Linked DNA regions of Rhodohalobacter sp. SW132. The protein of the gene in region 1 binds, or shares a complex with, the protein of each later gene. Links are inferred from orthologs where the notes say so. Each region holds a gene or a part of one and is shown on either strand. Other genes may lie near its edges.

Evidence for each region.
Region 2: the proteins of uvrB (region 1) and DYD21_RS09820 are in contact, whole or in part, in a crystal structure (PDB 7EGT), measured with the Thermus thermophilus proteins. The link is inferred for Rhodohalobacter sp. SW132 from one-to-one orthologs. Residues at the interface, in WP_096411307.1 of Thermus thermophilus: Glu23, Leu25, Arg26, Asp27, Gly28, Glu29, Arg30, Phe31, Arg55, Glu326, Asp327, Phe328, Glu379, Ser382, Gln383, His398, Gly400, Arg401; in WP_096412145.1 of Thermus thermophilus: His654, Arg656, Phe657, Gln666, Asp668, Glu669, Lys680, Arg681, Leu682, Ser683, Lys685, Tyr686, Ala687.

What each region holds. Positions count from the first base shown.
Region 1 is NZ_QUOK01000001.1:619,914-635,842, forward strand. Bases 11,013-13,901 are described here. They hold uvrB (excinuclease ABC subunit UvrB), read left to right. Parts: upstream 11,013-11,377; coding sequence 11,378-13,426; downstream 13,427-13,901. Other genes in these bases: DYD21_RS02695 (acyl-CoA dehydrogenase), read right to left, coding at 11,013-11,119; DYD21_RS02705 (class I SAM-dependent methyltransferase), read left to right, coding at 13,442-13,901. Also shown: DYD21_RS02645 (hypothetical protein), read left to right, coding at 1-355; DYD21_RS02650 (hypothetical protein), read left to right, coding at 376-1,053; DYD21_RS02655 (hypothetical protein), read left to right, coding at 1,065-2,201; DYD21_RS02660 (rhodanese-related sulfurtransferase), read right to left, coding at 2,251-3,210; DYD21_RS02665 (T9SS type A sorting domain-containing protein), read left to right, coding at 3,305-5,089; radical SAM family heme chaperone HemW, read right to left, coding at 5,100-6,260; DYD21_RS02675 (gamma carbonic anhydrase family protein), read right to left, coding at 6,343-6,906; DYD21_RS02680 (thioredoxin domain-containing protein), read right to left, coding at 6,912-7,529; DYD21_RS02685 (SufE family protein), read right to left, coding at 7,763-8,194; DYD21_RS02690 (PAS domain S-box protein), read right to left, coding at 8,391-9,650; more of DYD21_RS02695, read right to left, coding at 9,956-11,012; more of DYD21_RS02705, read left to right, coding at 13,902-14,035; preprotein translocase subunit SecG, read right to left, coding at 14,154-14,531; DYD21_RS02715 (mechanosensitive ion channel family protein), read left to right, coding at 14,668-15,636; DYD21_RS02720 (SOS response-associated peptidase family protein), read right to left, coding at 15,614-15,929. UniProt on the Escherichia coli protein: The UvrABC repair system catalyzes the recognition and processing of DNA lesions. A damage recognition complex composed of 2 UvrA and 2 UvrB subunits scans DNA for abnormalities.
Region 2 is NZ_QUOK01000004.1:174,361-191,061, forward strand. What follows is about bases 1,384-4,401. They hold DYD21_RS09820 (ATP-dependent helicase), read left to right. Parts: upstream 1,384-1,755; coding sequence 1,756-4,047; downstream 4,048-4,401. Other genes in these bases: DYD21_RS09825 (DUF5723 family protein), read left to right, coding at 4,195-4,401. Also shown: DYD21_RS09815 (glycerate kinase), read left to right, coding at 1-1,278; more of DYD21_RS09825, read left to right, coding at 4,402-5,715; lon (endopeptidase La), read left to right, coding at 5,860-8,400; DYD21_RS09835 (hypothetical protein), read left to right, coding at 8,780-12,343; rsgA (ribosome small subunit-dependent GTPase A), read left to right, coding at 12,396-13,307; DYD21_RS09845 (DUF6588 family protein), read left to right, coding at 13,396-14,499; DYD21_RS09850 (BNR-4 repeat-containing protein), read left to right, coding at 14,617-15,936; DYD21_RS09855 (DEAD/DEAH box helicase), read left to right, coding at 16,041-16,701. UniProt on the Escherichia coli protein: A helicase with DNA-dependent ATPase activity. Unwinds DNA duplexes with 3'-5' polarity. Translocates on single-stranded DNA with 3'-5' polarity. Initiates unwinding more efficiently from a nicked substrate than double-stranded DNA.

The DNA.
Region 1 (15,929 bases):
TCGCGCCAAAGCTTTTGATGAAGTGACCCAGGGAGAAATGCCTCCTACTATAATTCCAGGCGGCTTTACACCTACTTCTGCATTTCCTACCGAGGAAGAACAGCAATTGGCTATTCGGTCAAATTTTTTAGCTTTTGAAGATTTTCATAACTGGAGTGAGGTTATTACTACTCCACATGGTGATTTTCATATAAGCGTGGAAGTGTATTATGTAGACGATATCAATTTTGAAAGAGTAGAAGCTCAGACAACATTCAAAAAAATTGATGTAACGGTAAGAAGTGAATTTCTGAGGGGGATCAATGAGCCCCGAAATTATCAGTTAGAGTTTATTCGAAATTACTACGCTGAGTAGTGTAACAAGGAATACTGTCCATGAATTTAGGAATCGTAACAAGTTATATAGTAGCCGGGGTAATACTTTTAGGTATTGTTATGATGAATATACGCGTTCAAAACAGTGGTGCTGAATTGACTATCTCTCAAATGAACAGACAATATGTAACCGATATTTCGGACATGCTGAATGATGATTTATCTAATATGGGATATGATGTAAATAGAATCACCCGGGATCCCGAAACAGATGTAGTACGAATTATGGATTGTGCACAGTCTCACAGAATCAGGTTTTATAGAAATTTGTGTGAAACTGAGGCAGAGTGCAATGATCCGAATCGAATACCTGAACGTATTGAATGGCGATTTTTGCTTGATAATGAAATCTCTGCAACCAACCCCGCCCACAGGACATTGTTGAGAACGGTAACCGAATTTGACCCTTCTACCGGAGATCCCCTTGCCGTTAATACCCAGGAAATAAATGTAGGCGTAACACAATTCAATATCGAGTACTACGAGACGGTAGGCTCAAATAGCAATATATCACCTGGATGCGGGTCAAATGTGACAAATGTCAGACAGTTTAAAGTTACACTTGAAGTACAAAGTGCTGAAAAAATATATAGTCGTTCATTGGCTGAAGGTCGTTATGTCCGATCGGTTTGGGAAAAACGATTTACTCCTGCAAACTTGCAGATCAATACAAACTAACAGGCAGAGTTATGGGCAGAGCAATGTTAATTATTTGTGCAGGCGTTCTTGTATCACTGGGTATCACCAGTATAAGTACATCCAATCAAGGTAAAATGCTTAACCAAAGCACGGTTAATTACGCAGAATATACCATGGCCAAGAACTCGGCGCACACAGCTATCCAAATAGCGACACAACACATCAACCAGAATGAAGACTGGCCAAACCAATATAATAGTGAAACAAATTACTGGAATCCCACAATTCAGGGACTGGAAGTACGGCTACATACGGAATTCGAGGATAATGATTTCTGGGAAACAGGAGAGCACGACCTGCTCTGGTTTTATTCCAAAGCACAAATTGGAGAAGAATTTGGAAACAAAATTGTAGAAGTCATTAGTCATTATCGAAAACGACCATTTTTTGAATTAGTACCCGATTTTAGAGGAGCCCTTCAATTACCAACAGATATTGGAGAATTTAATGTAGATGGGAATGCTCACAATATTAGTGGAATTCCGCCCGCTTCAAGCGGCTGTGATATTGGTGATGTAAAACCACCTGTAGTTGTTAATTCACAGGAAACTAAAGATAAACTGATAAATGCCGGTGTAAATCTGGAAGGCAAAGAAGGAGATACAAATCCGGATGAGATTGAGGTAGATTCTGATTTGAACTACGAACCAACAGATGAACTCATTGAGCGCCTCTACCATGCAAATAATACAGTTACAGTTAATTCCGATTACAGTGCCACATTAGGTACCGCTCAGAACCCCGGCGTATTCTTTATTGAAGGTCATGTAAGACTCACCGGACAGCAAACTGAAGGGTTCGGAATTATGGTAATCAGAGCGGATGCCAGCATGGAAATGGAAGATCCCAGTTTAAGCGTTGCGGGTAACTTTGAATTTAATGGATTAGTTATTTTTGAAAACGCTTATGCTTTTGATGGCCGCGGAACACCAACTATAAATGGATCTGTTTTAGTTGGCGAAACACCGGATCATACCGGAGATAAAATCGACATCGACCTGGGTGGTAATATTAACATCAACTACGACTGCAAAGGCGAGATGTATGCTAAAATGGCCGCTGATAATGCCGTGCAGCAGAATAAGTACACTTTGGTGGTTTCATCAGAAAATCTCAAATTCAATTAACATATTTTTGAACCGGCAAAAAAATTGCAGATCGTTTTAACCTCATCTGCTATTTACTGATTTTTATATCCCTCTCTTTAAAATCGTCATCAAAATAGTTGTACCATTTTCTGAATGGCCGGAACGCATTATCTGCATTAAAGGGGCGCCGATATTCGCTGTTCATGCACTCTTCGCTGCAGCATCCTTTATATTTTTCGGCTCCCTCCTCGGAGCAGACAAACAGTTTATTACACTCCATATTGGCACAATTGATAAAACTGTCTGCCGGTTTTCCAGTGATCTCACAATGCGCAATCGGCTGCAGATCCCCTTTGTTTACAGGCACTACCAGCCGGTCATCAAATACAAAACATTTTCCTTTAAAATGCTTTCCATCTTCTTCTTTCGCATAATTTAAAATCCCGCCGTGCAGCTGATTCACGTCATCCCAGCCTTTCTGCTTCATCAAAACAGAAAATTTTTCGCAGCGAATCCCGCCGGTGCAGTACATCAGCACTTTTTTATCTTTGGGTATATCAGACTCATCAAGCCACCTTGGGAAATCATAAAAATTCTCAACCTGCGGTTTGATAGCTCCCTCAAAATGTCCGACTTCACTTTCATAGTCGTTTCGCACGTCGATCATCACATAATCCTTGTTCGACTCCATCGTTTCGCGCCACTCCGATGGCGACAGATGCCGGCCGCCCTCTTCCGGATTAAGTCCGTCGACATGAATCGAAACAATCTCCTCCCGAACTTTACAGGTAAGGCGCGGAAATGGAATCGTATCCGCTTCTTCGGTTTTAAATTCGGTCTCTTCAAATCCATCCAGCGACCACACATACTGCCTGTAGGCTTCCATCTGTTCAGGTGTGCCGCCGAGCGTACCGTTCAGGCCCTCTTTGCCGATATAAACCCGGCCTTTCACATCCAGATCCTGCAGAAATGCTTTATGCGCTTTACAAAACTGCTCAGGCTCCCGGATTTCTTTAAACTTGTAGTAGAGAATGACTTCGTAACTCATAAAAAAGAGACGATAAACTTTATTGATCCGTTATTTTTTGCTAACCCGTTAAATTACGATCTTTTTAACCCTTTTCGTACCCAAAAATATCCCTTTGTTTAGATTTCCCGCACTTTCCATTCTATTGGTTTTGATCTCAGTGATGATCTTTACCGATCGTGCATCCGGTCAGCAGAGTGCCTTTCACTCAGGCCACCCGGTGTTGGATCAGATTCGTGCAGCAGAATCAGCCGGTGAAATCAGTAAGGATGAATCGGTACTGCAGATGTTTTACGCAGGCTATAGCCCCGAACGACTGAATGACGCATTTACACCCGCTGATGGAGGTTCGCCAATAAAATGCATGGTGCCATTTTATCAGCACTATAACGAGGTGAAACCTGAACTCTCTTCAGCCACTATTGCAGAAATTGAAGAACTCACCTATCACTCCCGAACGGCAACGGAGTTCAGTTATGTCACACCATCTGGTAAGTTCATTCTCTATTACGATACCACCGGCACGGATGCTGTTCCTGCTGAACAGACATTGCAGGAAGCCGTGGACGAAAACATCCCCGATTATATATGGCATGCCGCTTTTGCCGCTGATTCATCCTACAGGCACCAGGTAGAACAGCTCGGTTTTACCGATTTTATACTCAGCTCTCCCTACGAAATTGATTTTCAAAATTTTGGTTTTTACGGAACGACAACACGGTCTGGCTCCACATCATATATCACCCTTCATTCCAACTTTAACGGATTTCCGTTGAATACGCACCCCCTTGGCAACCGGATCGGCGCACTGTATGCCACTATTGCCCACGAAATCAAACATGCCATCCAGTATGCAGCAAACCGATGGAGAGGCAGTGCCGGATCTTTCAACTGGATAGAAATGGATGCCACCATGATGGAAGAGATTGTTTTTGAAGATGTAAATGACTACTACAACTATATCCGATTCTCCTTTAATTCTGATCAGCCGAGCAACAATTCTATTTTTGGAAATCCACAAGACCCAACTCCCGGCGCCTACTGGCACGTAACCTGGATGCTCTTTTTTGCTGAAAAATTTGGCATGGATTTCTGGGTGGATGTCTGGGATGATGTGGCCCATCAGCCTGAAATTCTCTTTACGGATGCTATCGAACTTCAGCTTGGTTCCCGCGGCGAAACGTTTGAATCTAATCATCTCCAAAACTTAACGTGGCATCTGGGATCCGGTCAGCGTTTTGGCGGTGCTAATTTCGGTTTTGAAGACAGGGTGAATTATCCTATTCCGTTCATACAATCTGAACTATCTGCCATACCCGACAGTGCATCAAATACCTCACTTCGATCCCTGGGCGCCCATTATTTCCATGCGTCCGCTTCCGGACCCGCCCTTGGATCACCGCAAATTCTGTTAAATTCCCCCACGCCCGGAGTTGGTGTGGGCGTGATCGGTATTTTTCACGATGGTTCATCCGAAAAGCGAATAGCTACCCAGAGCAATCAAAGCACACCAACAAACCTCGAGCTTGTTACCGGCTGGAACTGGAGTGATCTGTCAGATCTTTATATATCCGTCGTGAACACGAACCGCACCCGCACGGCCGACTATACCGTTGAAGTCCGCTCAGCTCTCCCTCAGCAGTCTCTGCTTGCAAATAACTACCCAAACCCGTTCCGCACAGCAACAACGATCGAATTTTCACTGCTTTCAGAGCAAAAAGTTCGGCTTGATGTATTTGATTCTCTTGGCCGACGGGTTTCTACTCTACTTGACAGAACCCTGGATGAAGGTGTTCACCAGGCTGATTTTAACGGCTCAGGCCTTGCTTCGGGCGTTTATTTTTATCGCCTGATTACGGATAGTGATATTACTACAAATAAAATGCTGCTAATCAAATAAACCGGATTTCTCAATTCTCCCCTCTTGAGATCAGCTCAAGTACGATATAATCCGCAAGTTTAAGTCCCTTTTCAGTTAAACGAAGCTCCGATTGTTCGTTATCAATTTTCTGCATGAATACGCAGTTTCGCTCTTCCTGAATTCTCAGCCAGTCCCGCTGACGATCATTCAGCTTATAACCATATTTCCCACTCAGCTCTTCCGTCGTGATACCTGATACGGTTCGCAGCCCAAGCATTAATCGTTCTTCTGCCAGGGTGGTGAGAGTCAGATCTTCCACTTCATCCTGAAGTGAATCCCAATTCTTTTCCAGGTACGGTTTGATATCCGGTCGATTTCTCCAGCGCCGGGCACCATTTTTATTCCAAAGCAGAGAGTGAGCAGACGGGCCCAGCCCAAGATAGTTCACATGTTTCCAGTAGTTACTGTTGTGAACTGCCTCTTTTCCCGGTTTGGAAAAATTGCTGACTTCGTAGCGCTGAAGCCCGGCCATCCTCAGTTTATCCTGCACAAGCGTAAAATGAGCTTCTACAGTATCATCTTCCGGGGGCTGAATTCGTCCCAGTTCCACCTGTTTCCCAAGTCTTGTTTTCGGTTCAATTGTGAGGGAGTAAGCTGAAATGTGCGGCGGATCGAAACTTAGCAGCCGGTCAATGTCTTTCTCCAAAGCCTGCAGGCTCTGACCGGGGTTGCCATAAATAAGATCTGCCGTAAATGATGAGAACCCGGTTTCGCGGATCAATTCCAGCGCACGTACAGCCTCGTCCTTTGTATGGGCGCGGTTCATGAATGAAAGCAGATCTGGATCAAAAGACTGCACGCCCATGCTTACCCTGGTAAACCCAAGATTTTTCAGTTGATGCAGATATTCCTTCGAAACGTCATCCGGGTTCATTTCGATGGTCGTTTCGTCAGACTCAACATCAAAAACATCATCCAAAACAGTGAGAATATCGCTGAGCTGCGCTGAAGTGAGGAGTGATGGGGTGCCGCCGCCAAAGTAAATAGTTCGGATTTTTTGTGCGGAAAATGGTTTATCCCGATAAGATTTGATCTCTTCAATCAGTGCATCTACAAACGGCTGGCGGAGCTGATCGCGGGTAAGAAAGTAAAAATTGCAGTAGCTGCACGCCTGTTTACAGAACGGAATATGCAGATAGATTCCAGCCATACCGATTTGAATGAGATTTGAAATGGATCACTTAGTCAGGCAGGTTCAACATCCGCTGATGACCTCAGGATGTTTACGCCATCTATTTTGAATCGGCCTTCTCTTCAGGTGTGTAAAATGGATTCGATTCGTAGGTATCCACCTGCCGGTATGTTCGCTGATATTTCACATAATTTTCTGCGGATGTTTTGATCGACTTCATCTCCTCATCCGTTAATTTCCGTGCTTTTTTAGCGGGTGAACCCATGTACAGGTATCCCGATTCAAGTGTTTTACCGGGCGGCACAAGTGTTCCTGCGGCAACGATCACATCAGATAGAATAACCGCCTCATCAAGTATCGTTGCGTGAATTCCAATCAGTACCCGATCGTGGATTGTACAACCATGAACCATCGCATTGTGGCCAATGGTCACATCATCACCAATGACCGTCGGGCCGGTCTGGTTCATTACGTGAATAGAAGCGTTGTCCTGAACGTTCGTGCGCTCCCCGATCCTGATATAGTTAACATCACCCCGGATGGTTGAGTTGAACCATATGGAACTATCCGCACCGATTTTCACGTCACCAATGATATCGGCACTGGGTGCTACGAAAACCGAATCATTATACTCAGGGGAGCGGTCTAAAAACTGGTAGATCATCTTTTTTAGTTGGTGCGATACATTTGCAGCTCAACAATAGACTTAAACTGCTCGTAGCTTTGAGGGTTCTGCTGAAGTTTTCGTCCGTTCACAAAAAAGGTTGGCGTTGAATTCACTGTTCTCCGCAGTCCTTCCTGTCTTTGATATTCCACACGTTCTGCAATTTCATCTGACTCTACATCTTCGCGAAACTGATCCATATCCAGACCAATTTCTTCGGCATATCCTTGAAACAGCTCCCATGCATTACCTCGCGACCACTCCGCCTGGTTCTCAAAAATCAGGTCGTGCATATCGTAAAAATGTCCTTGTTCCCGCGCAGCTTCGGCAGAATGAGCAGCCAGACGGCTAAACTGGAATCCGCTCAGCGGAAAGTGACGGTAGTTAAATTCCACCATATCGCCGAACTCATCTTTCAGCCTTTGTTCTAAAGGCACAAAATCTCTGCATGCCGGGCATTGAAAATCGCTGTATTTCAATATTTCAACTTTTTGTGCTGTTCGCTCCCCTTGAGCAGAAGATGAGCTGTTATCGGAATTCCCGGACAAACCATAATAAAGTGCTCCGCCGGCGATGAGCAGAAAAGCAGCAAACAGAGCAATTTGTACATTTTTGTTATTCATAGAATCGATTTTTTAGAAAAAATATTAGATTTAAAGATACTCTGATTTCGGGTAAATATCACCGCCGATGTGGTATGATTTTATCCCGAAAATTACCTGCAGGTGCGTTAAAAGTTAACAGTCCTTCAAAGTCATCGGATGAGTCACACACAAATCGTATATTGATCCGGAATGACTCGATTTTTCGATAAACTCATCCGATGACTTCATAACATTTAATCGATGATCCACCACTACGCTTGATTTGCCAATTTCGCCTTGTAAGCCATAGCGTAAATTTTCATCTGTTTAATCATAGATGCAAGGCCATTAGATCGTGTTGGGGATAGATGCTCCTGCATACCGATTTTTTTTATGAACTCAGGATTGGTGGCCAATATGGTATCGGGTTCTTCACCGGAATAGAAATTAACCATCAATGCAACAAGGCCTTTCGTAATGGCAGCATCGCTATCAGCCCTGAAAATCACCTTACCTTCATCAAGCTCTGTAGTCAGCCACACTTGCGATTGACATCCACGCACAAGGTTTTCTTCTATTTTATGTTCATCTTCAAGCGGAGAAAGTTTTTGACCTGTTTTTATGATGTACTTATAACGTTCCTGCCAGTCGGACAGTGCTTGAAATTCCCGGATAATTCGATCCTGCTTTTCCTTTATAGTCATTGTAAAAAATCTGAACTGATAAAAATTGATTCCTTTATGGAAGATATAAAATATTACGGGAAATCTGTCCCATGATCTCAACCAGGGTATGTTCAGATATGATCAGGAATAGCCAAATCAGGGAAGCCCAAAACAGAAAACGCCGGGCTATACCGGCACTTTCTGGTGATGCTGTGATAAGAAAACTGGTTAATGGTTACGCGCGTTTTTCAGAAGATACTTCTGTTGAAGTTGCCCCTTTAATCGCTTTCACAGAGGTGCTTTCGGCATCCCAATCAGGCTTTGCGTAATCAATAACTTCAACATAATCGCCCTCTTTGGTTTTAATCCGGAATTGCTCCGTATTGGGTTTTCCATCCAATACCACTTTGAAATGGTTGATTACTTTTCCGATATCACTTTCGTGAATAAAGTCTGTGAGATCTGTTTTGTTAATCTCGGAACCTGTAATTCCCGTAATCTTGGAAAAATTGTCCGTAACGTATTCAAATTCAAACTGACCCTCATCAACAGGCACCAGTTTGTAGCTAAAATCCCGCGCCTGGTCAAACATACTTTCTATACCCTCACCCTTGCCAGACAGCATGGATAGAATTCTTTTTTGGAGTGATTTATTCTGAAACGCTATCCGAATTATTTTTTGCCCGTTTGCTGATAACAGACGTGCTTTCGCTTCTACTTCAATATTTGTTCCTTTTTTGTTGATAATTTCAAGATCGTAGGTCTGATCATCAAAATCACTTGGCTTAAATACATCAAATTTATGGCGAAAATTTTCTACGAGTTCATCCGAAAGAATCTCCCATATTTTTTTCTTCTTCAGCTCTTCTTCATCAAAACCTGTAAGATCACGAAACGCTTTATTTGAGGTTACAATATTTCCCTGCTCGTCGAGATCAACAAGTGTTTTCTTCGATTCTTCCGTAAGTTTATCAAATTCAACTTCGGTATCCACGATCCGTTTCTCTGAACGTTTTCGCTCTGTTATATCGTGCTGATAGGATACCCAGTGCGTGATTTCGCCATCGCGATTTGTTAGCGGATGAATATCCCACTGGTTGATGAATTCAGTTCCGTCTTTTCTGTAATTTACGGTGTGCCCAAAAAAGGATTGACCATCTTTAAGTCTCTTTTTCAGCTTATCAAGAACTGCGCGGTCTGTTTTTTCACCTTGCAGCATCCGTGGTGTATTTCCGATTGCCTCTTCACGAGTATAACCCGTCATACGAGTAAAACCATCATTTACGTAGACGATCTCAGGTCCCGGCTTCTCAAGATTCAAGTTTGTAATTAAGATTGAGTCATAATCACTTCGAATTGAATTTTCGAGTAGCTGCAGATGATTTTCAGCCTGTTCTTTTTTTGCTGTTATTTCCTCAAATAAAGCCTGTAGTTCTTCAGCTGATTTTTGATTTTTTGCATATTTCTGTATGGCATCTTTAATATGCTGATCCATAAAACTCTTCTTAGGTTAAAAATAAACTCACAGGAAGCTATAGCTTGTCACCTGCACAATTTTCTACATACTGAACACGACAGATTTGCGCTATAATTCCGTGTTTACTCAAATTTTTGAAATTATATATTTACTACACAAGATTAGTAGAAACAATAAGATAGCCTATGATATAAAATGAAAAATCCAATCTCTCCCGATATTTTAATCTTTTTAACCGGGAGCTCTGAGAAGGAAACTAAGATCAACCCTCCATAAATGTAAAAATGCCGGCATACTTTTTACCGGTATTTTTTATTCAAAGATTAGCGCAATATGATTTTAGCAATCGTATTCAGCTGCATATTGGAGGTGCCCTCGTAAATTTTCCCGATTTTTGAATCACGAAAATACTTTTCCACCGGGTACTCTTTTACATACCCGTAGCCGCCAAAAAGATCAACAGCCATTGAACTTAGATTTTCAGCTACTTCAGAACTGTAGTATTTAGCCATCGCTGCTTCTTTTAAAAAGGGTTGATTATCCTCTTTCAAACGAGCCGCATTGTAAACCAGAAGCCTGGCCATTTCAAGTTCAGTTGCCATTTTCGCAAGCTGAAACTGGACGCCCTGGAAGTCTGAAATTGCCTGATCAAACTGTTTTCGTTCTTTTGTGTATGAAATAGCCGCATCGAGCGATGCCTGGGCAATTCCAATCATTTGCGCACCAATTCCAATCCGACCCTCATTAAGAGTTTCAATGGCTACTTTATATCCTTTACCCACGGTTCCAAGTATATTCTCTTTCGGCACGCGAACATTTTCAAGCAGTATTTCACAGGTAGAACTTGCACGTATTCCAAGCTTGTTCTCTTTTTTTGATACCGAGAAGCCCTCCATATCCCGCTCAACTATGAATGCGGTTATACCTTTGTATCCGGCGGATGAGTCAACAGTTGCGAATACCAGAAAAATATCTGCCTCATTCGCATTTGTAATCCATAACTTGGTTCCATTCAGGATGTAATCATCACCGTCCTCTTTGGCCGCACATTTAAGAGCAAACGCGTCGCTTCCTGAACCGGCTTCCGACAGGCAGTACGCACCCACTTTTTCAGTTGCCAGCTGGGGTAAAAATTTCTCCTTCACTTCATCAGAACCCCACCGGATAAATGCGTTGTTCACCAATGTATTCTGAACATCCATAAAAACCCCCACGGATGCATCCACTCTGGAAATCTGCTCAATGGCAACAATACTCATCATAAAAGTGCCGCCGCCGCCCTGGTACTTTTCCGGAATTTCAATCCCCATCAGGCCCATTTCAAAAAACTGTTTGATCAGGCCCGGGTCAAGTTTAGCATTCTCCTCCATCTCCTGAACTTTCGGCTGAATAATGGTATCCGCAAAATCGGCAGCTGCCTCTTTCAGCATCTGTTCGTCTTCCGTGAGTTTTGTCAGGGGCGGCATTTTTGAGTCTTCGAGAGTCATATTCTTTTAATGCTTGATAAAATTTTCTTTTTTGAGCCGGGTACAGCTCACTGTCTGTGAATGTATGGATTTTGGAGCAGAGTCTCTTTCCGATACATGTCGCAAAGATAGTGAATAGGAAGCGCTTTTATTACCTGTTTCAAAATTTTAATGAAGTCGCCCTGTCGAAAATTACCTGTGACCGGAACGTTTTCTGCAGAATTGATTTAACACAATCATTGTTTACAAGCGGAACCCTTATGATTATATTAATAAGATATGTCAAAATTCAAACTTCATTCTCCCTGGGAACCTGCAGGCGATCAGCCAAACGCGATCAAAGAGCTCACCCAGGGCATTGAGCACGATGATAAATTCCAAACATTGCTTGGAATAACCGGTTCCGGCAAAACGCGTACAATCGCAGGTGTGATTGAAAACGTGCAGAAGCCTACGCTTGTAATGAGCCACAATAAGACGCTTGCCGCTCAGCTTTATCGTGAATTCAGTGATTTCTTCCCTGAAAACCGGGTTGAATTTTTTATCTCATACTACGACTACTATCAGCCGGAAGCCTACATTTCGAGCCAGGATAAGTTTATTGAGAAAGATTTATCGATTAATGAAGAAATTCAGCGGCTCAGGCTCCGGGCAACCAGCTCGCTGCTATCCGGCCGTAGAGATGTGATTATTGTCTCCTCGGTTAGCTGCATTTACGGAATCGGCTCTCCATCAGAATATGAAAAACTGATCGTAACTCTGAAGACCGGCATGGAGATTCCAAGAAACACACTTCTCTACGATTTTGTGGATCTGCACTACAGGCGAAGCGACCGCGATTTTACCCGCGGCACGTTCCGCGTACGCGGCGATGTGATTGATGTTTACCCCGCTTATTCCGAAGAAGGACTGCGCATTTCCATGTGGGGTGATGAAATCGAAACCCTGGAAGTTTTTGATATCGATACCGGGAAGATTCTGGACAGTGTTGAAGAGTTTCGAATTTATCCTGCATCTCATTATGTAACGTCCAAAGACCGCCTGAGTGATGCGATCGAACAAATCCGACAGGAGATGTACTGGCGGGTGGACATCCTGAGAGATGAACAGAAATTTCTGGAAGCCAAGCGGCTGGAGCAGCGCACTACGTTTGATATTGAGATGATGCAGGAGATCGGGTATTGCTCTGGAATTGAAAACTATTCCCGCTACCTGAGTGCGCGAAAACCGGGTGAGCGCCCCTACTGCCTCTTCGACTATTTTCCGGATGATTTCATGCTGGTTGTGGATGAGAGTCATCAAACCGTACCGCAGATCGGAGCGATGTACGGCGGTGATCGCTCCAGAAAAGTTGAGCTTGTTGAACACGGGTTCCGCCTGCCATCCGCACTCGACAACCGTCCGCTTACGTTTGAGGAATGGGAATCGATGATCAAACAAGCTATTTTTGTGAGCGCCACACCGGCTGATTATGAACTTGAACAATCAGATGGTGTCTACGTAGAACAAATTATCCGGCCAACCGGACTGATGGAACCCGAAATAGAAGTCCGTCCGCTTGGAAACCAGGTCGATGATCTTTTAGATGAAATTCAAAAGCGGGTAGAAAAGAATGAGCGCGTCTTATGTATCACACTTACAAAACGCCTGAGTGAAGAACTCAGCGAATACCTGAAAGGGCTTGGAATCAGCGCTGCCTATATGCACAGTGAGCTCGACGCCATGCAGCGGGTTGAAGTGCTGTACAAGTTCCGGCGAGGTGATTTTAGCGTGCTCGTTGGAATTAACCTGCTCCGTGAAGGAATTGACATCCCGGAATTAAGCCTGGTTGCTATCCTGGATGCTGATAAAGAAGGTTTCCTCCGATCAGAGACGTCGCTGTTTCAGATCGTGGGTCGTGCTGCCCGTAATGTTAAAGGGAAAGCCATTCTTTATGCTGATAAAATGACCAAAAGCATCAAAAAAGTTGTTGAAGAGACAGATCGCCGGCGAAAGATTCAAAAAGAATACAACGAAAAACATGGTATTACACCAAAAACAATCGTTAAAGAACTGAAGCCACTGGTTGATCCTTCTCTTATTTCCACTAAAGATTTTGATCTCGATTCAGGCGTAAAAACCGATGATGATTACCTTGAAGTTGTAAAAGTTGCTGAAGATGGCATCCAATACAAGCCAAATCCTGCAATGAAAGAAGTTACATTTGAAAGCAAGGATAAATTTATCGATTATTTGCGTGACTCGATGTTGCAGTCAGCGAAGAATATGGAATTCGAAGAAGCTGCCCGCATCCGCGATCAAATTGAAAAACTTGAAAAAGAACTCTGAACCCAACATACACCCATGAGTAAAATCGACTTTTTTAAAACCTTTATTAAAGATCGCGACGTAGCATCTGTTATTCCCACTTCTATGAGGTGCGTAAAAAAAGTGTGTACCCATATCGATTTTTCCCAAGATTTTACCCTTGTTGAATACGGCCCGGGAAATGGAGTGTTTACCAAATATCTTCTGGATAAGATGACAGAAGGGAGCCGCCTTATACTTATCGAAGCCAATGAAGATTTTGTGACTGAACTGAATGAAACCATTAAAGATCCGAGGGTTTCCATCAACAATGTACTTGCCGGTGATGTAGAAACCGTTCTGGATCCCGATCAGGTCGGAAATGTGGACTATGTACTTTCAGGTATTCCCTTCTCCTTTCTCAAAAAAGATCGTAAACGGGCGGTTCTAATTGCCACAAAACGAATTTTGAAGGATGGGGGAAAATTTATCGCCTATCAAACCAGCGGGCACCTGAAAAAACCGGTTATGGAGGTTTTTGGCAATTACGATATCGAATTTGAGATGCTCAATATTCCGCCCTACCTGATTTACGACGTAGTGAAAAACAGCAACGGAGCTGAATCAGCTGCAGGTAAAACGGGAAGCTGAACCTGGAATCTGTCACCATAAAAAAAGCCCTGAATGAATGTATTCTTTCAGGGCTTTTTTGTAGAAAATAGTTAGTACAGCTTCCTGCCTTTCACGATCCGATAGGATTGTAGAAATCTTAATTCTCTTCGTCAGGATCGTCCTGCTGAGGAATTGCCGGCTGTGACTGCGAAGGCGCCGTAAAATCATTCATTTCGCCAGGTTGTTCCTGCTGCAGGCCTGGTACTCCCTGCTGCTGGATTGTGCTTTGCCCGGATCCTCCGCGATCGATGGCAAAATTTGCAAGGACACTCAGTGCCAGAAAAAGTGTTGCAAGAATCGTTGTGGTTTTTGAAAGTAAATCTGCGGTTCGTCTGGCTCCCATTGCAGCACCACCGGCCATACCCGCGGCAAGACCACCGGTGAGCCCCTCTTTCTGACCCGGCTGCAGCAATACAACTACAATCAATAAAATTGCGATGAGCGTGATCAGTGATATGATAATTCCGTAAAGCATAGGTTTTTTGTAAATTTGTTGAACAATCTATAGAACCATAAAAATATCACTATTTAAGCTTTTAAAAAAATCGTATCTCACGAAAAGAATATTTCACAAATAATGAATCCTTCGCCAGTCACCCAATTCCAGCTATATGGATGATTTTCAGCAATATTTAGAGCAGCTTTTATCGCAAACACCGCTGCAGATGGGTAACATCATCGAAACGATTATAATTATCCTGGTTCTCATTGTGATTCGTTTCGTAATTGTTCGAATTGTATACCGGCAGGCAGAGGATACATCCACACGGTATCGCTGGCGTAAAAACGTTACATACACAATTGTATTCATCGGTTTTTTGCTGATTGGCAGAACCTGGATTGAAGCAATCGGTTCACTTGCAACGTTTCTGGGGCTGCTATCAGCCGGTTTAGCAATCGCATTGCGCGATCCTGTTACCGACATGGCCGGGTGGGCTTTTCTGATGTGGCGAAAACCGTTCAATGTCGGAGACCGTATTCAGATCGGGGAAAATAAAGGAGACGTTGTGGATATCCGTTTTTTTAAATTCACGATCCTCGAGATTGGAAACTGGGTACACGCCGATCAAAGTACCGGCCGGTTGATTCACATTCCGAACCACCTGGTGCTTCGGGACCCGATCGCCAATTACACCAGTGACTTTGAATTTATCTGGAACGAGATCGAGGTGATCTTCACCTTTGAGACCAACTGGCGAAAAGCGAAATCAATCATTGAAAAAATTACAAACGATCATCTGAAGGATTACGTGAACGACGCAGAACAGCAAATTCGCCGGGCAACGAAATCATATCTCATCCACTATCGTAACCTCACTCCCATTGTGTATACGGATGTGGTGGATGACGGAATCAAAATGACGATACGCCACCTTAGTAATCCAAGAAGCCGGCGCGGTATTAATCAGATGATCTGGGAAGACGTTCTGGATGCAGTAGCAAATGAAAATGATATTGATTTTGCGTATAAAACGGTGCGAATATATCAAAATCAGATCGAGGGTAAAGAGAAGCTGAAACCGGCAAAAGACGATTTAGAGCATTCATCAGAACAATCTATTTCGGGATCGGCTGAATAAGAGCAGGATCGTTTTTAGATTCGTCTTTCACCTCTTTTGTTACCCTGTGAACGGTGAGTTCGGTTATAATAAATTGTGCCGACACCTCATCAACAATCTCTTCCAGGTCCACGCCCTGCAGCCACTTTTTCCCAAGGGATCGTTTCATAATCATAGGCATTGCCTCGCTGATGGGCTTTATGAGCGTGTTCGATTCGGTCATTAACATTTCTGTATACGGTTCTTCATCACCCTTAAAAATGTGGGCGGCTGCATAGAGCAGCGTATTATCTATCTTTCGCACAAAAAATGGA
Region 2 (16,701 bases), on another replicon or contig:
CTTCAGCACGTATCACCGCTGTCTGTGATACCAAACGAAGTAGAATGGAAACCGGAAGAACGCACGCTATCGGTTCAAGACAAAACATTCTCTTTAAAGGATGATCAGCCGGTTTACCTGATCGGTTTTGGAAAAGCTTCCGTTTCCATGGCCATTGCAGTTGAAAAGATTTTAGGTGACCGTATTACGGATGGAATTGTTATCTCCCCAAATGAGTGGAATGAGAGAAACAGGTTCCAGGTATTCAAAGGTTCGCACCCGCTGCCGGATTACGACAGCCTCTCCTCCTCCCTCGAATTAGTACGGTTTATGCAATCGCTGCCGGATAACGCACTTGTTTTGAATCTTGTATCAGGCGGTACGTCATCGCTGTTTTGTATTCCGGCCGGAGATCTTGAAATTGAAGAGATCAACGAAATATATTCACTTTTGATAGGATCCGGCGCTTCCATCCATGAAATCAACACGGTTCGAAAAGTATTCTCACAAGTGAAGGGCGGACAAATTCTGAAATGGCTCAACCGTACCACTCTGATCGATCTGATGATATCAGATATCACGGATGATGAAATCAGCATGATTGGCAGCGGGCCCTCCGTTGCTCAGCCAATCTCGGCAACTTCTGCTTTCCAGGTTTTAAAAAAGTACGGCTTGTATCAGAAAATCCCGCACACTGCACGTCAGCTCCTCGCCGTAGAGATGGATGCGGAAGTGATTGACAAACATTACAGGAAAACGGAAGATTTCAGCCGGCATCACTCTTTTATCATCGCATCCGCAACCCAGATGGCACAAAAATGTGCCGAAATAATCAAGGCAGATGGATATGACGTACACCTGGAAAAGAGCGCGTGGTCAGGGGCGATTGAAGAGTTTGAGCATCACATCTTCACAAAAGTTAAACAGCTGAACGATCAGGATAGAAAACCTGCTGCTCTGATTACCTTTGGTGAGCCCACCGTAGAAGTGACAGGAAGCGGGCTGGGTGGTAGAAACCAGGAGCTGGCACTGCGTATGGCACTTAAATTGAGCTCCTTTGAAAATGATATCAGTTTTTTGAGTGCCGGAACCGATGGAATTGACGGACCGACAGACGCCGCTGGTGCGGTAGTGACCAACAAGACCATAAAAGAGGCAAAAAAAGAAGGTCTCGATCCCGAAGAATATCTGCGCGAAAACGATAGTTACCACTTTTTTGAAAAAGCCGGCGGTCATCTGAAGCCAGGTCCAACCGGAAACAATCTGATGGATCTGCAAATCACATTGATTGAGAATTAGGATGAAAAGAGTGTTTTAATAGTATAGCTGCCTAAAATATTATTCAGGTCGAATACATCATCTCTTTACCAACTATTGGAACAGATCTGATCACATTATCAAAATCGATGCCAACTCTGTTTTTCGCGGATTTTCGCTGAGTATATCACTGAGTTTCGCTGAATCAACCTGAATGAATAGACTACAAAAAACTATGAGAAAATTAGTTTCAGAAATTTTGATGGATAAATTTACCAGGTTCATTTACAAAATTAAGTACTCCCAGCCCTTCTGACTCATCCCGTCCCTCACTAACGCGCCCTGGCGTGACTTTTCAGAGAGGGGAGCTTCGTAATGAAACTTTTTTGCATTTAGAATTTAACAGAACCCAAATTTGTTATCGTATTTTTTCTGCAAACTGATTCCATAGGTTGTTTGATTAATTTGTAACTTTGGAAGCTGAACCAAAGAGCGAATCGCAGAGCCCCAACGAATTTCATGAAACAGTTTTCCCTGCAGCCAGACCCAAATCATCAGCCGCCCACACCCGTCGATTTTCTCAAGGGATTAAATAAGCAACAGAAAAAAGCTGTTACTCACACCAGCGGTCCTCTTTTGATTATAGCCGGTGCCGGCAGTGGAAAAACCAGGGTACTCACGTTCCGGATTGCGTACCTGCTGCAGCAGCATAAAGCTCTGCCCCAGGAGATCCTTGCATTGACGTTTACCAATAAAGCGGCTCGTGAAATGCAGAATCGTATCAAAGCATTAATCGGGGATCGGGCGAAGAAACTCTGGATGGGAACGTTTCACTCTATCTTCTCAAAAATTTTACGGTTTGAAGCGGAGAAAATCGGATTCGATTCCAATTTTTCGATTTATGATACATCGGATTCGGAATCAGCTATTAAGCTAATTCTTGGTGAACTCAACTACGATCCGCGCGAGATTCGTCCGCGTACGATTCAGCGAAAAATCAGTGATGCGAAAAATCAGCTTATCACACCAAACGCCTACAAAACGCGGTTTGTGCAAAGCACGCTTGATGATATCACTGCCCGGGTGTTTGAGGTTTATGATGTTCGTCTGCGTCAGGCCAACGCGATGGATTTCGACGATCTGCTGATCAAGCCAATTGAACTTTTTGAGCAACATCCCGATGTGCTCGACACCTACCAGGATCGTTTTAAGTACATCCTGATTGATGAGTACCAGGATACCAATCATGCGCAGTATAAAATGACGAAGATGCTCGCCAGCAAATATGAAAATATCTGTGTGGTGGGCGATGATGCCCAGAGTATCTATTCCTTTCGCGGGGCCGATATTTCCAATATCCTGAACTTTAAGAGCGATTACGAAAACGCGGAACAGGTTCCCCTGGAGCAGAATTACCGCTCAACCAAATATATTCTGCAATGCGCTGATTCGATCATTAAAAATAATGATAAACAGCTGGATAAAACGCTCTGGACAGAAAATGATGATGGAAATCCCATCACCGTCCTGGAGAATTTCGATGAACGGGATGAGGCAAATCGCGTGGTGCAGCACATTCAGAATTTAAAAATGCGTGAAGGCCACTCGAATAACGATTTCGCCATTTTGTATCGAACGAACTATCAAAGCAGGGTATTTGAAGAGGCATTTCGAAGAAAAGGTATCGCGTATCAGCTTGTTGGCGGTTTGTCATTTTATCAGCGAAAGGAAATCAAAGATGTCCTGGCGTATCTCACTCTGCTGGTCAATCCGGATGATGAACAGGCTTTACTGAGAATAATCAACGAACCGAGCCGTGGAATTGGAAAGAAAACGCTGAATGACCTGCTGAAAAAATCGAGGGATCAAAAACGATCGGTTTGGTCCATCATTCAAAATGTGGAAGGTTCTGACCTTTACAAGCCGGCTATATCAAAAATCAAGCAGTTTGTGGCGATGATTCACACGCTTCGAAATGATCTGGAAGCCGGCGCATCCCTGCTCGATACAACCAAAAAAATGCTTGAAGCAAGCGGCTATGTGAAAGCCCTGATTGAAGAAAACAGCGCAAAAGCACTCACGCGCCGAGATAATATACTGGAACTGCAAAACGCCATCTCTTATTACGAACGACATAATAAAAAACCTACGCTCAGCTCTTTTTTGCAGGAAATCAGCCTCATCACCGATTCTGATAAATATGATGAAGATAAACCTGCGGTAACCATGATGACGGTTCACGGTTCGAAGGGACTGGAATTTCCGGTGGTGTTTATAGTAGGACTTGAGGAGAATTTATTCCCAATGGGCGGGCGTGACGGTGAGGAGGCAGACTTTGAAGAGGAACGGCGCCTTTTTTATGTGGCCATTACCCGTGCTGAAGAACAACTGTTTTTCAGCTATTCAAAAATGCGGTATCGTTTCGGGGAAGAGAACCGCCAGATGCGCTCACGTTTTCTGGATGAGGTGGATCCCGGTGTGGTCCGGACTGAAACTGGTGCAACAATCCGGCAAAACAGGGAGCGTTTCAGCGCTGAAAAATCGACACCAAAAAACAATGATACCGAAGTTGAGTACGACTGGAAAGAGCCGATAAAGACCAAAAAGCCATCCAGCAGCGGCTTTGAAATTGAAACTACTTATGATAATGATCCTTTTCAGGCCGGCACTACAGTTATGCACCCGGCCTTCGGTCCCGGTAAAATTTTACAGCGAACAGGATCAGGTAAAGATTCAAAAGTTGTTGTATTTTTTAAACAGAGAGGGCAAAAAACGCTTATGTTGCGTGCCGCCCGGCTTCAGGTTTTATAATTTTTTTATAAAAGAGAAAAATATCAGCGGCTTTTCATGCTGAGTGACTAAATATTCTGCCGTTTATAGAGTTTCTATGAAACAATATTACCCGGCAGTCAGTTAATACACCGCTATTCGTAATTATTTTCTGAACAGATTAAATCGTTGAATAAAGCAGCTACATTACTTATCGCTGTCTGTTTTTTTGTGATTCCACTCACAACAGATGCACAAATTTCATACAACCCCGTGAGCATGGGATTGGGCGGCGGCGGAACGTCGTACATCACCGGTTATGATGCGCTTTTTATCAACCCGGCTAATATTCAGCTCCGGGAGAAAAATTACCGTCTTCAGTTTTCATTTGCAGAAAGCGGGGCTTATATCGATACGCCTCTGCGCATTCGCAATGCCGGTAAGAGGTTCGATACGTACACAAACCTTTTCAACCCTCCAGGCTATAGCGAATATTTGCTTTCAGATGGAGACAGAGAAACCCTTTTAAGCAGGCATTACCCTGCCGGCCGGTTAGACCGACAGTTCAGGTCAGCTACCTCGATTAACTGGTTTGGAATAAAATGGTTCAGAGATGAGCGGAGTTATGCATTCAGCGTCAGAACCCGTCAAAGCAGCCGCTTTACTGTGGGCCGCGGCTGGTATGATGTGAACCCCGTTGAAACAAATGATGGTTTTGAAATCGACCGCACGTTATCCCACAGTTTCCAGACGCTCCATGAAATTTCGTTCGGTTACAGTGAATCATTCAGCTTTTTGAGCGGGCTTTTTCCCCGCATCTCCAGGTTTAATATTGGTATCGCTCCAAAAATTGTGATATCGGGGGCGTCGTACTCCACACGTTATGCTGATTCATACACACAAAGCGACGCACAAAGCCCGTGGGTTCGGGAATCTTCCTACAGTTTTGAAAGTACCGGAACATTTAGCGAACAGGCTCAGCAGCTGGCTACCGGTTTCAATCCCGTTGTGGCTGGTGAAACTCAATTTGGCACTTCGGATCTCACACGACCTGCCGGCATCGGCGCCGCTCTTGATCTTGGCATAACCTATATCTTTACCTTCGGGGATGACCTGTCGCTAATCAGAAGAGGTGAAGAAGCCACTGAAAAATCTCTGCGCCTGAGCTTATCCGTTACCGACCTGGGGATGATCCACCACTTTGATGACCCGTTCCGGTCAGAACTCTCCACATCAACTTCAGAAACCGATGATCCGGGTTCACTTTCAAATTACTCTTATTCAGGCGCTGTTCTTCAGGATTTTCAGTTCCTCGCTGCAGATGGCATTCATCCGCTGCAGGAAGCCGGTATACAAAACAGGGGTTCCTATCAATCCATGCTGCCGACATCCATTCAATCGGGGGTTCTGTTTCAGATCAACAGGATAAAATTAATGGGTGATTTCAGCCTTGGACTCAACGATAACGCTTTCCAATCCACAAAATTCAAAAGTTTTATCGGTGCAGAAGTACGTCCTTTTTCATTTCTTCCACTTCGTGCCGGCACTCGCCTGGCTACGGAATTACCTGGCTATTATAGTTTTGGTGCAGGGCTCGAAACCACCTATTTTGATGTGAACGCTGCTGTGCAATTTCGAAGCACAGCCGCAGGGCCTACGCTTGAACCGGTCGCTGCATCAGCTGTTGCTATAAAATTTTATATTCCATAACTGCATTCTGCCCAACTGTCAGCTTCTTTTATTTATATCACAATTTGGCAGAACCCGCAGACAACTTATGACGTTATGAAGGCAAGCCTTTTTTTGGCTCTCTGTTTGCAGACACTATGAAAAATTTCCTAACGAATATTCTATATGTTTGATCAACGATTTAAAATTGAAGCTTCTTTCGACGAACAAAATGATGGGTTCGATGACTTTGAACAAGCCATCCCCCTGATGAGTGAAGAAGAAGAAAAACGTTTAACGGAATCTGAAATTCCGGATAATCTGCCCATTCTGCCTCTGAAAAATACCGTTCTTTTTCCAGGTGTTGTGGTCCCCATTACCGTAGGCCGGGATCGCTCACTGGAGTTGGTAAAAGAGGCGTACGAAAATGACAAAATCATTGGTGTGGTAGCACAGAAGGATGAATCGGTGGAAAATCCCACCAAAGATGACCTTTACAAAATGGGTACAGTCGCCCAGATTCTAAAGCTCATTAAAATGCCCGATGGTAGTAAAAGTATTGTCATTCAGGGTAAGAGCATCTTTGAAGTGCTTAAAGTCACGCAGGAACAACCATTTTTCCGTGCTGATGTAGAGGCTTTCAAACAGGAGATGGACCTCTCAGGGCTGGAGCTTGATGCTTCCATCCGATCCATTAAAGAGACGGCAAGTAAAATTGTTAATCTTTCCCCAAATATTCCTTCTGAGGCCTCGATTGCCATCAACAACATTTCGAGCCCGTCCTTTTTACTGAACTTTATCTCCTCAAATCTGCAGGTAGATCTTGCCGCAAAACAGGAGATTCTTGAAGTTAGAAAATTCTCAGACCGGCTGGAAACAGTAATGGAACACCTGAACAAGGAACTCCAGGTACTGAACTTAAGTGAAGAGATCCGCACGAAGGTGAAGTCTGACATTGATGATCAGCAGCGTGATTTTTACCTGCGCCAGCAGATGAAAGCGATCCAGGAAGCGCTCGGTGAAGATAGTGAGCAGCAGGATATCATCACTCTCAGAAAACGACTGAACGAGAAAAAGGGGCTGACCGATGATGCCAAACAAACGGTTGAAAAGGAACTTCAGCGTCTTGAAATGACGCCGAGTTCATCACCAAACTACGGTATCATTCATAGCTACGTGGAGTGGATTCTGGATCTGCCGTGGGGTGAAACATCGAAAGATAAACTTGACCTGAAACGCGCCCGAAATATTCTGGATGAAGATCACTACGGGCTGGAAAAGGTGAAAAAGAGAATCGTTGAATATCTTGCTGTCCTGAAATTAAAAAAGGATATGAAAGCTCCGATTCTATGTTTCTACGGCCCTCCGGGAGTTGGAAAAACCTCGCTTGGAAAATCAATTGCACGCTCGCTGAACCGTGAATTTGAGCGATTCAGCCTGGGTGGCATTCATGATGAAGCAGAAATTCGCGGCCACAGGAGAACGTATATCGGCGCACTGCCGGGACGAATTCTCCGATCCATGAAAAAAGCCGGCACCGGAAACCCGGTAATGATGCTCGATGAGATCGATAAAGTGGGTAGTGATTTCCGCGGCGATCCTACTTCAGCCCTGCTGGAAGTTCTCGACCCTGAACAGAACAACGGCTTTATCGATAATTATCTTGAGCTGGAATATGACCTCTCCAAGGTGATGTTTATCGCAACGGCAAACTCGCTGGATACAATTCCCGCACCGCTGCGTGACCGGATGGAAATCATCAACATCAGCGGTTACACTCTTGAAGAGAAGGTCCAGATTGCCAAAAAATACCTGATTCCAAAACAGATTGAGGAAAACGGGCTGAACAAGAAACAGATTAAAATCTCCAAAGCTGCTATCGAACGGATTATAGAGCAGTATACCCGCGAATCGGGTGTACGGAACCTGGAACGGCAAATTGGATCCGTCTGCCGGAACGTGGCAGCAAAAATTGCCAGCGATGAGATAGAAAAAATGAGCGTTGGAGTAAACGATGTTCAGGATATCCTCGGTAAGCGCAAATTCTTCTCTGATGCGGCCGAGCGGACAACCGTTCCCGGTGTATCAACCGGACTCGCGTGGACTCAATACGGCGGTGATATTCTCTTTATCGAAGCGAGCGTCAGCCGCGGCACGGGGAAACTGCATATTACAGGTCAGCTTGGCGATGTGATGAAAGAGTCTGCGATGCTGGCGATCAGTTATTTGCGCGCCCGGTATGAAGAACTTGGAATTCCGGAAGAAGCATTCAAATATTGGGATCTCCACATTCACGTTCCGCAAGGTGCTGTACCAAAAGACGGGCCATCAGCCGGTATTTCGCTGCTTTCCGCCGTCGCTTCCATCTTTACCCAGCGTAAAGTAAAAGGAACTCTCGCGATGACGGGAGAAATCACACTGCGCGGACTGGTACTGCCTGTAGGCGGAATCAAAGAGAAAGTGCTGGCGGCTAAACGGGCCGGTATTGAAACTGTAGTTCTTCCAAAAAAGAATGAAAAAGATGTGGAAGAGATCGAGGACGAAATCATGGGCGATCTGAAAGTAGAATATCTTGAGCGGATGGATCCGCTGCTCGACCTCGTTCTCGAAGAGGAGCCGGTGACCGATCCTGAAACGTTCTTCCATGTACCTGATAGCCATAAAAGCAGTGCTGATGGAACCAATTCCAAAGGCGATGCCCGAAAAGAAGTCGCTGTGATGGATTGACCCCGATATCGAAATGATCCAAAAAAGCCGTATCAGATTCCTGATGCGGCTTTTTTTTGTTTCAGGTGTATGTATGCTTCTTCGGTAACGATTTTAATCAAGTTGCGGAGAATTTTTCCGCATTGCCCGAAGATACGCAGGACTCCAAAGAGTGTGTTTGAACAGATTTCTGTAGTAAAATCCAAAAACAGCAAAATGCTAAGATTATTCAATGACTCTCTCAATGTTTATTTTGCACTTAAATAACATGTATTAATCAATTTAAAATCAGTTCTTAATTCGTATTATTTCCCCCTTCTTGATTTTCATAAAATTATGTTGCTTTATACAGGTATAAATCTAAGAGATTATTTCGGGTTAACATTAGTACTCTCCTCGTATGAAAATCGAAGGTTACCGAATATGGGCCATACTTTTCGTTGCAATTTTTGCACTCAGCGGATATATGTATTTTACCATACTCGAAAACCGCGATCAGCTTCAGGAACAAAGTTTTCGCAGTCTTGAACTGACCAAAAACAACCTACTCAGCAGCTGGGACAATCTGAGTGTTCGCACAGAGCCACCCTATAATTTCGATGAAATTTCTGAATCGGATCTGCGTGAACTGCTTCAAACATTGCTGAACCAGATGCCGCCAAGTAATTTTTTCGATCTCACATTTCTCACCGATCGCAGCGGCAAACTGCTTATTTCAAGCCCGGAAATCCCTCTCATCACCCTTCCGCCGGAATATCTTGATGAAACAGAGAAACTGGGTGCCATTCGTGAGGAGATATCAATTTCAACACGGGAGTACCAGGTTTTTCGTGTTCCGATCACTCTCGAAGAGCAAAGTCAGACGCTCTCGGAAGAAGGCACGCTGGGTCTTTACCTGTTTGGAGCCATCAGCCAGGATAAGTTCGACCGTGCGGGAAGGCAAATCAGTTTCACCGGAATCTACCTGTTGTTCACTCTGCTTATGCTGCTGATTATTTCTTTCCCTATTCTCAGAGTTGTGGGAATGGGACGCGGGGATACTCTTTTGCGAACTCATGTTTATCAAATCGGGCTTTCCATTGTATTACTTGCCGTTTTTATCGGTTTCTCAATTTCATATATCATGAGCAGAAATGAGATCAAGACCGAACATCTTCAGAACATCGATCGGCTGATTGAAGAGGTCACTGATCTTCAAAGGTCGGAACTTGGCCGATATACGGATCTTTTTCACTCCTACTTTTCAGATGAAGATCTAACCGCCGATCCCGCCTTGAGATATAATGAAATATTTGAAATACGGGCCGACGGTTACGTTAACAGATTCAGAATCAGCGATTTGGATACCGATTTAACCGAGAATCAAATGCAGGATATTCCAAACCTTTCCGGCAGATACTATTTTCGGGACGCACGGGAAGATCAGTTTCTGCTGGGGTCTCATTACTCATATTCAGATGGAATCCAGGAAGGTGTTCTTAGCCGTCGGATATCCGAAGAGGAACTGGGTGAAACCGACGGGGAAGTGAGGGCCATAACATTTGGATTTAATCACTTTTTTGAAGCAGATACGGTTCATCTGAACCGCATCGGGCTGAAATATCTAATCATGAATAGCTCCGGTGATGTTTATTATCAAACGCCATCCATCCGAACCAACATTCCAAACATCAAAAATGCCATTAGTTCCGATCAATGGGATCAGGTATACGCGCTGATGAGGAATAATCCGGGTCTTGCTGGATCACTTGAAGTCCCGGTCTCATTTGAAGGGCAAAACTACGTAGCCCATCTCAACCGCCTCGAATTTGGAATCGATTCCGAAATTGAGCCGGCCTGGATGCTTACATTCAGGGACAAAAATCTTCGTTACATGCGCAGTTACTCCATTTTTCTCTACTCTTCAGCCGGCTACCTGATCCTCATTCTATCATTTATTTTCATTTTCACGAGCTTTTATCTATCCGGCAAAACAAGTCATTTCCTTAACCTGAAAACATTTGCATACTCATGGTTCCGGCCATCTGTCAGAAGAAGGAAACAGTATTTTTACCTGGTTGTTGTTCTATTTTTACACCTGCTATTTTTCATCTATATCCTTACAATCGACTTTCATAATTTCTGGCTTGTAGTCTTCCTATTCTGTGAAACCGTCGCTGTTATTGCCCTCTATCGTTATGTGCTGCTGTCGAAATTTCTGGAAAGTTGGAAGAAAAAACGTTATTGGAAAGTGCCATTTTTGATTTCCATAATCGTAATTGTTTTCCTCAGTTTCAGCTATATCGCCGGAACTTTGAGCGGCGGAAAGTTTGGGTTAATTACAACTCTTTTTCTATTTCAGCTGGCCGGTTTTGCAGGGATTATTGTATTCAAAGTAAAAAAGTGGTTCGCATCCGGAATTACGGCAGGATCAATCCATGAAGTAAATTCCGAATCAGTTTATGCATTCTCATTTACACTTTGGGTGCTCGTGGTTGGGCTGATCCCGGGATATATCATCCATCACTCAGCTTTTCATCATGAAAATGTGATCTGGCAGCAGGCGGTGCAAAATGAGCGTCCGGTTCAACCCGAGCTGCCGTCTCCCCTAACGGATGAGGAAACCTCTTCATACCGGCAGCTGCTGCTCAACCAAATGGAATATCAGCGGAGACAGTGGCTCGTAAATTATACCGGAATTGAATATCCCGTGATTGACCGTTATATCTATTCAGATCGCGCCACGATTTTAAGTGCATTTCAGCATGATCACCATACGCACGAACACGGAAAAGAGTTCTCGGCACATCTGCTGAATCTTCTGATATTTTTATTGATAGGCTACCTGTTTTTTATCTCCGTACGGCTTCTTGCAAGGCAGCTTTTTCTAACTGAATATTGGGATTATGGGAATAAAACCGAATTCATAGAATCGATCCGTACAAAAACATATTTGGTTACGCTGGACAACCAAAAGGGACTCGATTTTTTGAACTCCCGTTTTGATGAGAAAATCAGATTCACCATTCTGGATTTGTCTGTTCCCAATCTCACCGAGGAATTTAATGCTCCTATCTTTCCCGAAAAGGAAAAAAACAACAGTTATCTGCTGATGAATATCGACCATATACTGAATTCATCAGAGAATATTAACCGGCTGACATCCTTTATTCACATCTGCCAAAAGCATAACATTTTGCTGGTGCTAACAGGATCCAAATCGGTAAAAGAACTGCGAAATATCACTCCAAAAAAAGATGACCCCGAATTTGAACAGGCCATGCAGAACTGGTCGGAAGCGATGAGCCAATTCAGTACAATTACAATCCCCATTCATTACGGAATTGATTCGTTGCAGCTTGTTGAGCGCTTTGCAGAAAATGATTTTCTGAATATTCTTGACAACGAAGTCGAATTCGGGCCACACCGTGAGGAACTTTCGCTCCTGCTCAGTAAAGAAATTTCAGAAACGAAAGAGAATGTATTTCCGCTTAAGAATTTTGAGAAATTCCTGCTTTCAGTTCAGCGATATAACAAAGCTTATTTTCAGAATTTGTGGGATAAACTCTCTTTTCGTGAAAAACAGATGGTGTACAATTATTCAAACGAAGGCTTTGTAAATTATCGCAATTTTGATGTACTCACAGAGCTTCTTGAAAAAGGGATTTTCAGAATGAATTATCGGGATGAGGAGATTGGCCTGTTTAGTAAAAGTTTCACCAATTTTGCATCCAATGCGGCCAACAGCGAACTGCTAAAGAAGTTTAAAATTGACCGAAAAGAGAACGGAAACGTCACTCATATTAGAAATGCCATTCTCACGTTTATTTTCCTATCCATTCTTGGGCTGAGCCTGGTAGCCCCCGAAGTACTGGACCGCTATGTGGGTGCTATCAGCGGGGGGCTTGCCATCCTCAGCACTCTTGCCTCTCTTCTGAATAAATACGCAGTAAAATTTCCATTTTTAAAAGATGTACAATCGTAAGCACTGATTATTTTCCCTAAAAATGATCCGTAAATAATGTATTTTTGGATCTATGAAAAAAAGCGGAAAAGTGATACAGTCAACGGGTAAATGGTACAAAGTTTCTTCTGACGGAGAGATCTTTGACTGTCGTATTCCCGGAAAATTCAGGTTAGTTGAGGAGTCTGTCACAAATCCCGTAGCTGTGGGAGACAATGTAGATTTCACCGTTGGTGATGATGGCAGCGGTATGATTGATTCCATCCATGATCGAAAAAACTATGTTCCGCGAAAATCGACCCGGAGTAACAAAGATGAACAAATTCTTGTTGCCAATATCGATCGCGCCTGGGTGGTTCAGTCGATTCGCCAGCCTAAAATAAAACGGGGTTTTATCGATCGGTTCCTGGTTGCCTGCGAAGCGTATGAAATTCCGTCCGGGATTATCATCAACAAAACTGACCTGGCAAATAAAAGAGATCTGAACGAAATACATTCCATCACGGATACGTACACGGAAATCGGATACCCGGTCTTGCAAACGTCTTTAGAAGATGACTCGTCCATTGAGAAACTCCGCGAGGAATTACAAAACAGAACGTCGGTCTTTATCGGCCACTCCGGCGTCGGAAAAACAAGTTTGATTAATGTCCTTGATCCTTCACTCAATCTTGCGGTGGGTGATATCTCCTCCTATTCTGATAAAGGCAAACACACAACCACCTACGCCCGCCTTCTCTCTCTGAATGAGAACAGCTACCTTGTGGATACTCCCGGAATAAAAGAATTCGGACTGGTGAATATCGAACCGTATGAACTCTCCATCTTTTTTCCGGAAATGCATGAGGCCAGGCTGCACTGCAAGTTTAACAACTGCACTCACAATCATGAACCTAAGTGCGGTGTTATCGAAGCGTTTGAACGAGGCGAAATCGATCCGGACCGATACGACTCCTATCTGAATATGCTTGAGAGCATAAATTAAAATTTTTTAATAATCTGTTTGAACTCTTCTAATTTTTTGGCAATTTGGTAGTCAAATAAAATCATAGAGCAGATCAGACCAAAATATCATGCTAAAAAAATATATTTCACTCTTTGCTATCACTCTGTTTTTTATGCTGCCCTGGCAAAACAGTTCAGCCCAGGTAAACAATATTGGTGAATTTGTAAGAGCCGGTACGGATGATGCGAGCCTGCTTCTGGAAAACTATCTGCGTCCGTACACAAGCGGCTTCGGAGCCAACCTGAATACAGGATGGAATAATTCGGCGCGACCCTACCGCACTCTTGGTTTCGATATTCGGATAAGCGGTGCGATGGCTTTTGTCCCTGCATCAGATGAAGTATTTGATGTAGCCAGCCTTGAACCTCAGTTTCAGGAGCTTGAACTATTCAGCAGTTCGGGAATCACCCCTACTATTGCCGGAGATGATGTTACAGGCGTACGTGTGGGACGTACGTTTGAGAATCCCCAAACCAATCAAACCGAAGAACTTTTCTCTTTTAATTTGCCGCGCGGAACGGGGTTTCCCCTGGTACCTTCACCTATGATCCAGGGAACGATAGGAATTCCAAATGACACCGATATTTCGCTCAGAATTATGCCGTCCGTATCACCTCCTGATGTAAACGGTCAAGTTAGCCTTTTTGGAATTGGAGCAAAACACGGCCTGAACCAATGGTTGCCCGGCGGCACGGTTCTGCCTATCGACCTATCTGTTCAAATCGGCTATACCCGTTTTAATTTTGATATAGATGCGAATGTGCAGCCCGAAAGCGGCGGTGATATTTATAACCAGTATGAAAACCAGCCCGAAATTTGGGATGGTCAGCAGATCGAGCTTCAATCTTCTGGCTACACTGCTAATCTGCTGGTTGGAAGAAATCTTCCGATTCTCAGTGTGTTTGCCGGGGTTGGCTTTCAATCATCTACTACAGAGATTGCAACCCGCGGTGCCTACCCGTTAACCGTTCCCAATACCAACATGTCGCAGTCCGAATCAAAGGCCATTGAGCGAATTGACGACCCGATTAGCATCTCCAGCAGCGGGGACAACTCCATTCATGCTCTTGCCGGTTTTCGTGTAAGGCTCGGCTTTATTGCTTTATCTGGTTCGTACACAATTTCAGAATATCCCGTGGCAAATGTCGGGATCGGTATCAGTATGAGATAAATTAAACACAGAAAACCCTACGTTTCGGCCAAGATTTACAGTAGATTTGATGGTTGATCTTCTCATTACAGTAGATATTACCTCTACATAAAACATCATCACAATCTATTTTCTGTCATGTCAAATTTTTGGTATCAAAGCGTTGCCTGTCTGTTATTTTTGTGTCTTATAATAGTTAGCTGTTCAGATGAACCGGATCGCATGTATGACATGTATGAAGGCGATCCGATCGTCTTTAATCCCGATGGCGGCTGGTGCTGGTTCCAGGATGAACGCGCTATCATCGATGAAGGAAAATTGCTGATTGGTTCCGTCTCCTCAACAGGAGACATCACGCTAACCCACTACAACTTTGAGTCCGCCGAAAGTGATACACTCACGATCCACTACCAATTCCAGCAGAATGATCACGCACAGCCTGCACTCATTAAGCGAACCGACGGCCGGTACCTGATCAATTATTCAGGTCACTTCGGGGAATATTCCAAATGGAGAATTTCGGAAGAGCCGGGTGACCCAACCCGGTGGGGACCGGTTCAGCAAGTAGATGTGGGTGACCTTGTAACCTACTCTAACCTGTATCATCTGCAGGATAATGACCGAACCTACAATTTTCATCGCGGAATCGACTGGCACCCGAATGTAATGGTTTCTGATGATGACGGCGATAGCTGGGAATATTTAGGCCGCCTGTTTATTGAGGAAGGTGAACGCCCGTATCCGCGTTATGCAAGTAATGGCCAGAGCCGTATACATTTTGTAACGACCAATGCGCATCCCCGGGATTTTGTAAACAACATCTATCACGGGTATGTTGAAAATGATCGCCTGTTCAATTCGGAAGGTACTGAAATTGGAGCGATTGATGGCGCTGAAACCGAACGTACAACGGATGATTTCACCATGATTTTTGAGGGGGATGAAGAGAACATTCCCTGGACGAGTGATATCCGGATCGACGCTGACGGCCATCCTTATATCGCCTATTCCGTTACAAAAGACCGAATCCGTACCGGTGAAGGAGGTATGGATCATCGTTATCGGTACGCCCGGTGGGACGGCGAGCAGTGGAATGATTACGAAATTGCCTACGCCGGTACCCGGTTATACGCTAATGAAGATGAATACACCGGGCTGATTGTCCTCGATCCGGACGATCCCGATATTGTATATATCTCCACTGATGTACAGCCGGAAAGCGGAGAGCCGCTGATCAGCGAATCGACCGGTGAGCCTCAATACGAGATCTTTAAAGGCAGCACCTCAGACAGTGGAGAAAACTGGAACTGGGAAGCCATAACGGAACACTCTGCCGAAGACAACATCCGTCCATATATAACATCAGACGGAAGCGACCGGGCCTTACTGTGGCTCAGGGGTGAATATCGAACCTACACCGATTACTCTCTTGAGATCGTGGGATACGTCTCAAGATAAACCGGATTCAGAAACAGAGTTCATACAGATAATCCGTATATTCCGGTACACTTTTTTAAAGCCACGCTCAGAAAAGCGTGGCTTTTTTCATTTTTATACTATTTATGACATTTAATTCACTCCATTTAATCGATCCAATTCTTAAATCATTAAAAGAGCTTGGATACACACAGCCCACCCCAGTTCAATCAAAAGCCATCCCAATTGCCCTGAAAGGAACTGATGTCCTTGCATCAGCACAGACCGGTACTGGTAAAACCGCTGCTTTTGCTATACCCATTTTACAGAATCTGAGCAGTAGTACGGATACAAACCAGAGAAACAGGAAAATCCGCAGCCTGGTTGTAACACCCACCCGGGAACTTGCCATACAGATTGATGAGAGCCTGAAAAATTACGGCCGATATACCGATCTGAGAAGTACCGTGATATTTGGAGGTGTGAACCAGAAAAAACAGGTAAAAGAACTTAACCGTGGCGTGGACATTCTCACGGCAACACCCGGACGCTTACTCGACCTGATGAACCAGGGGCACATTTCACTTCGGGATGTAGAAGTTTTTGTACTTGATGAAGCCGACCGCATGCTCGATATGGGCTTCATCCATGATGTGAAAAAGATTATGGCGGATCTGCCAAAAAAACGCCAGACCCTCTTCTTTTCTGCAACCATGCCGCGTGAAATTGTTTCGCTTTCGAACTCCATCCTGCATAATCCTGTAAAAATAGAAATCACCCCGAATGAGCCAACCGTTGAAGCGATCT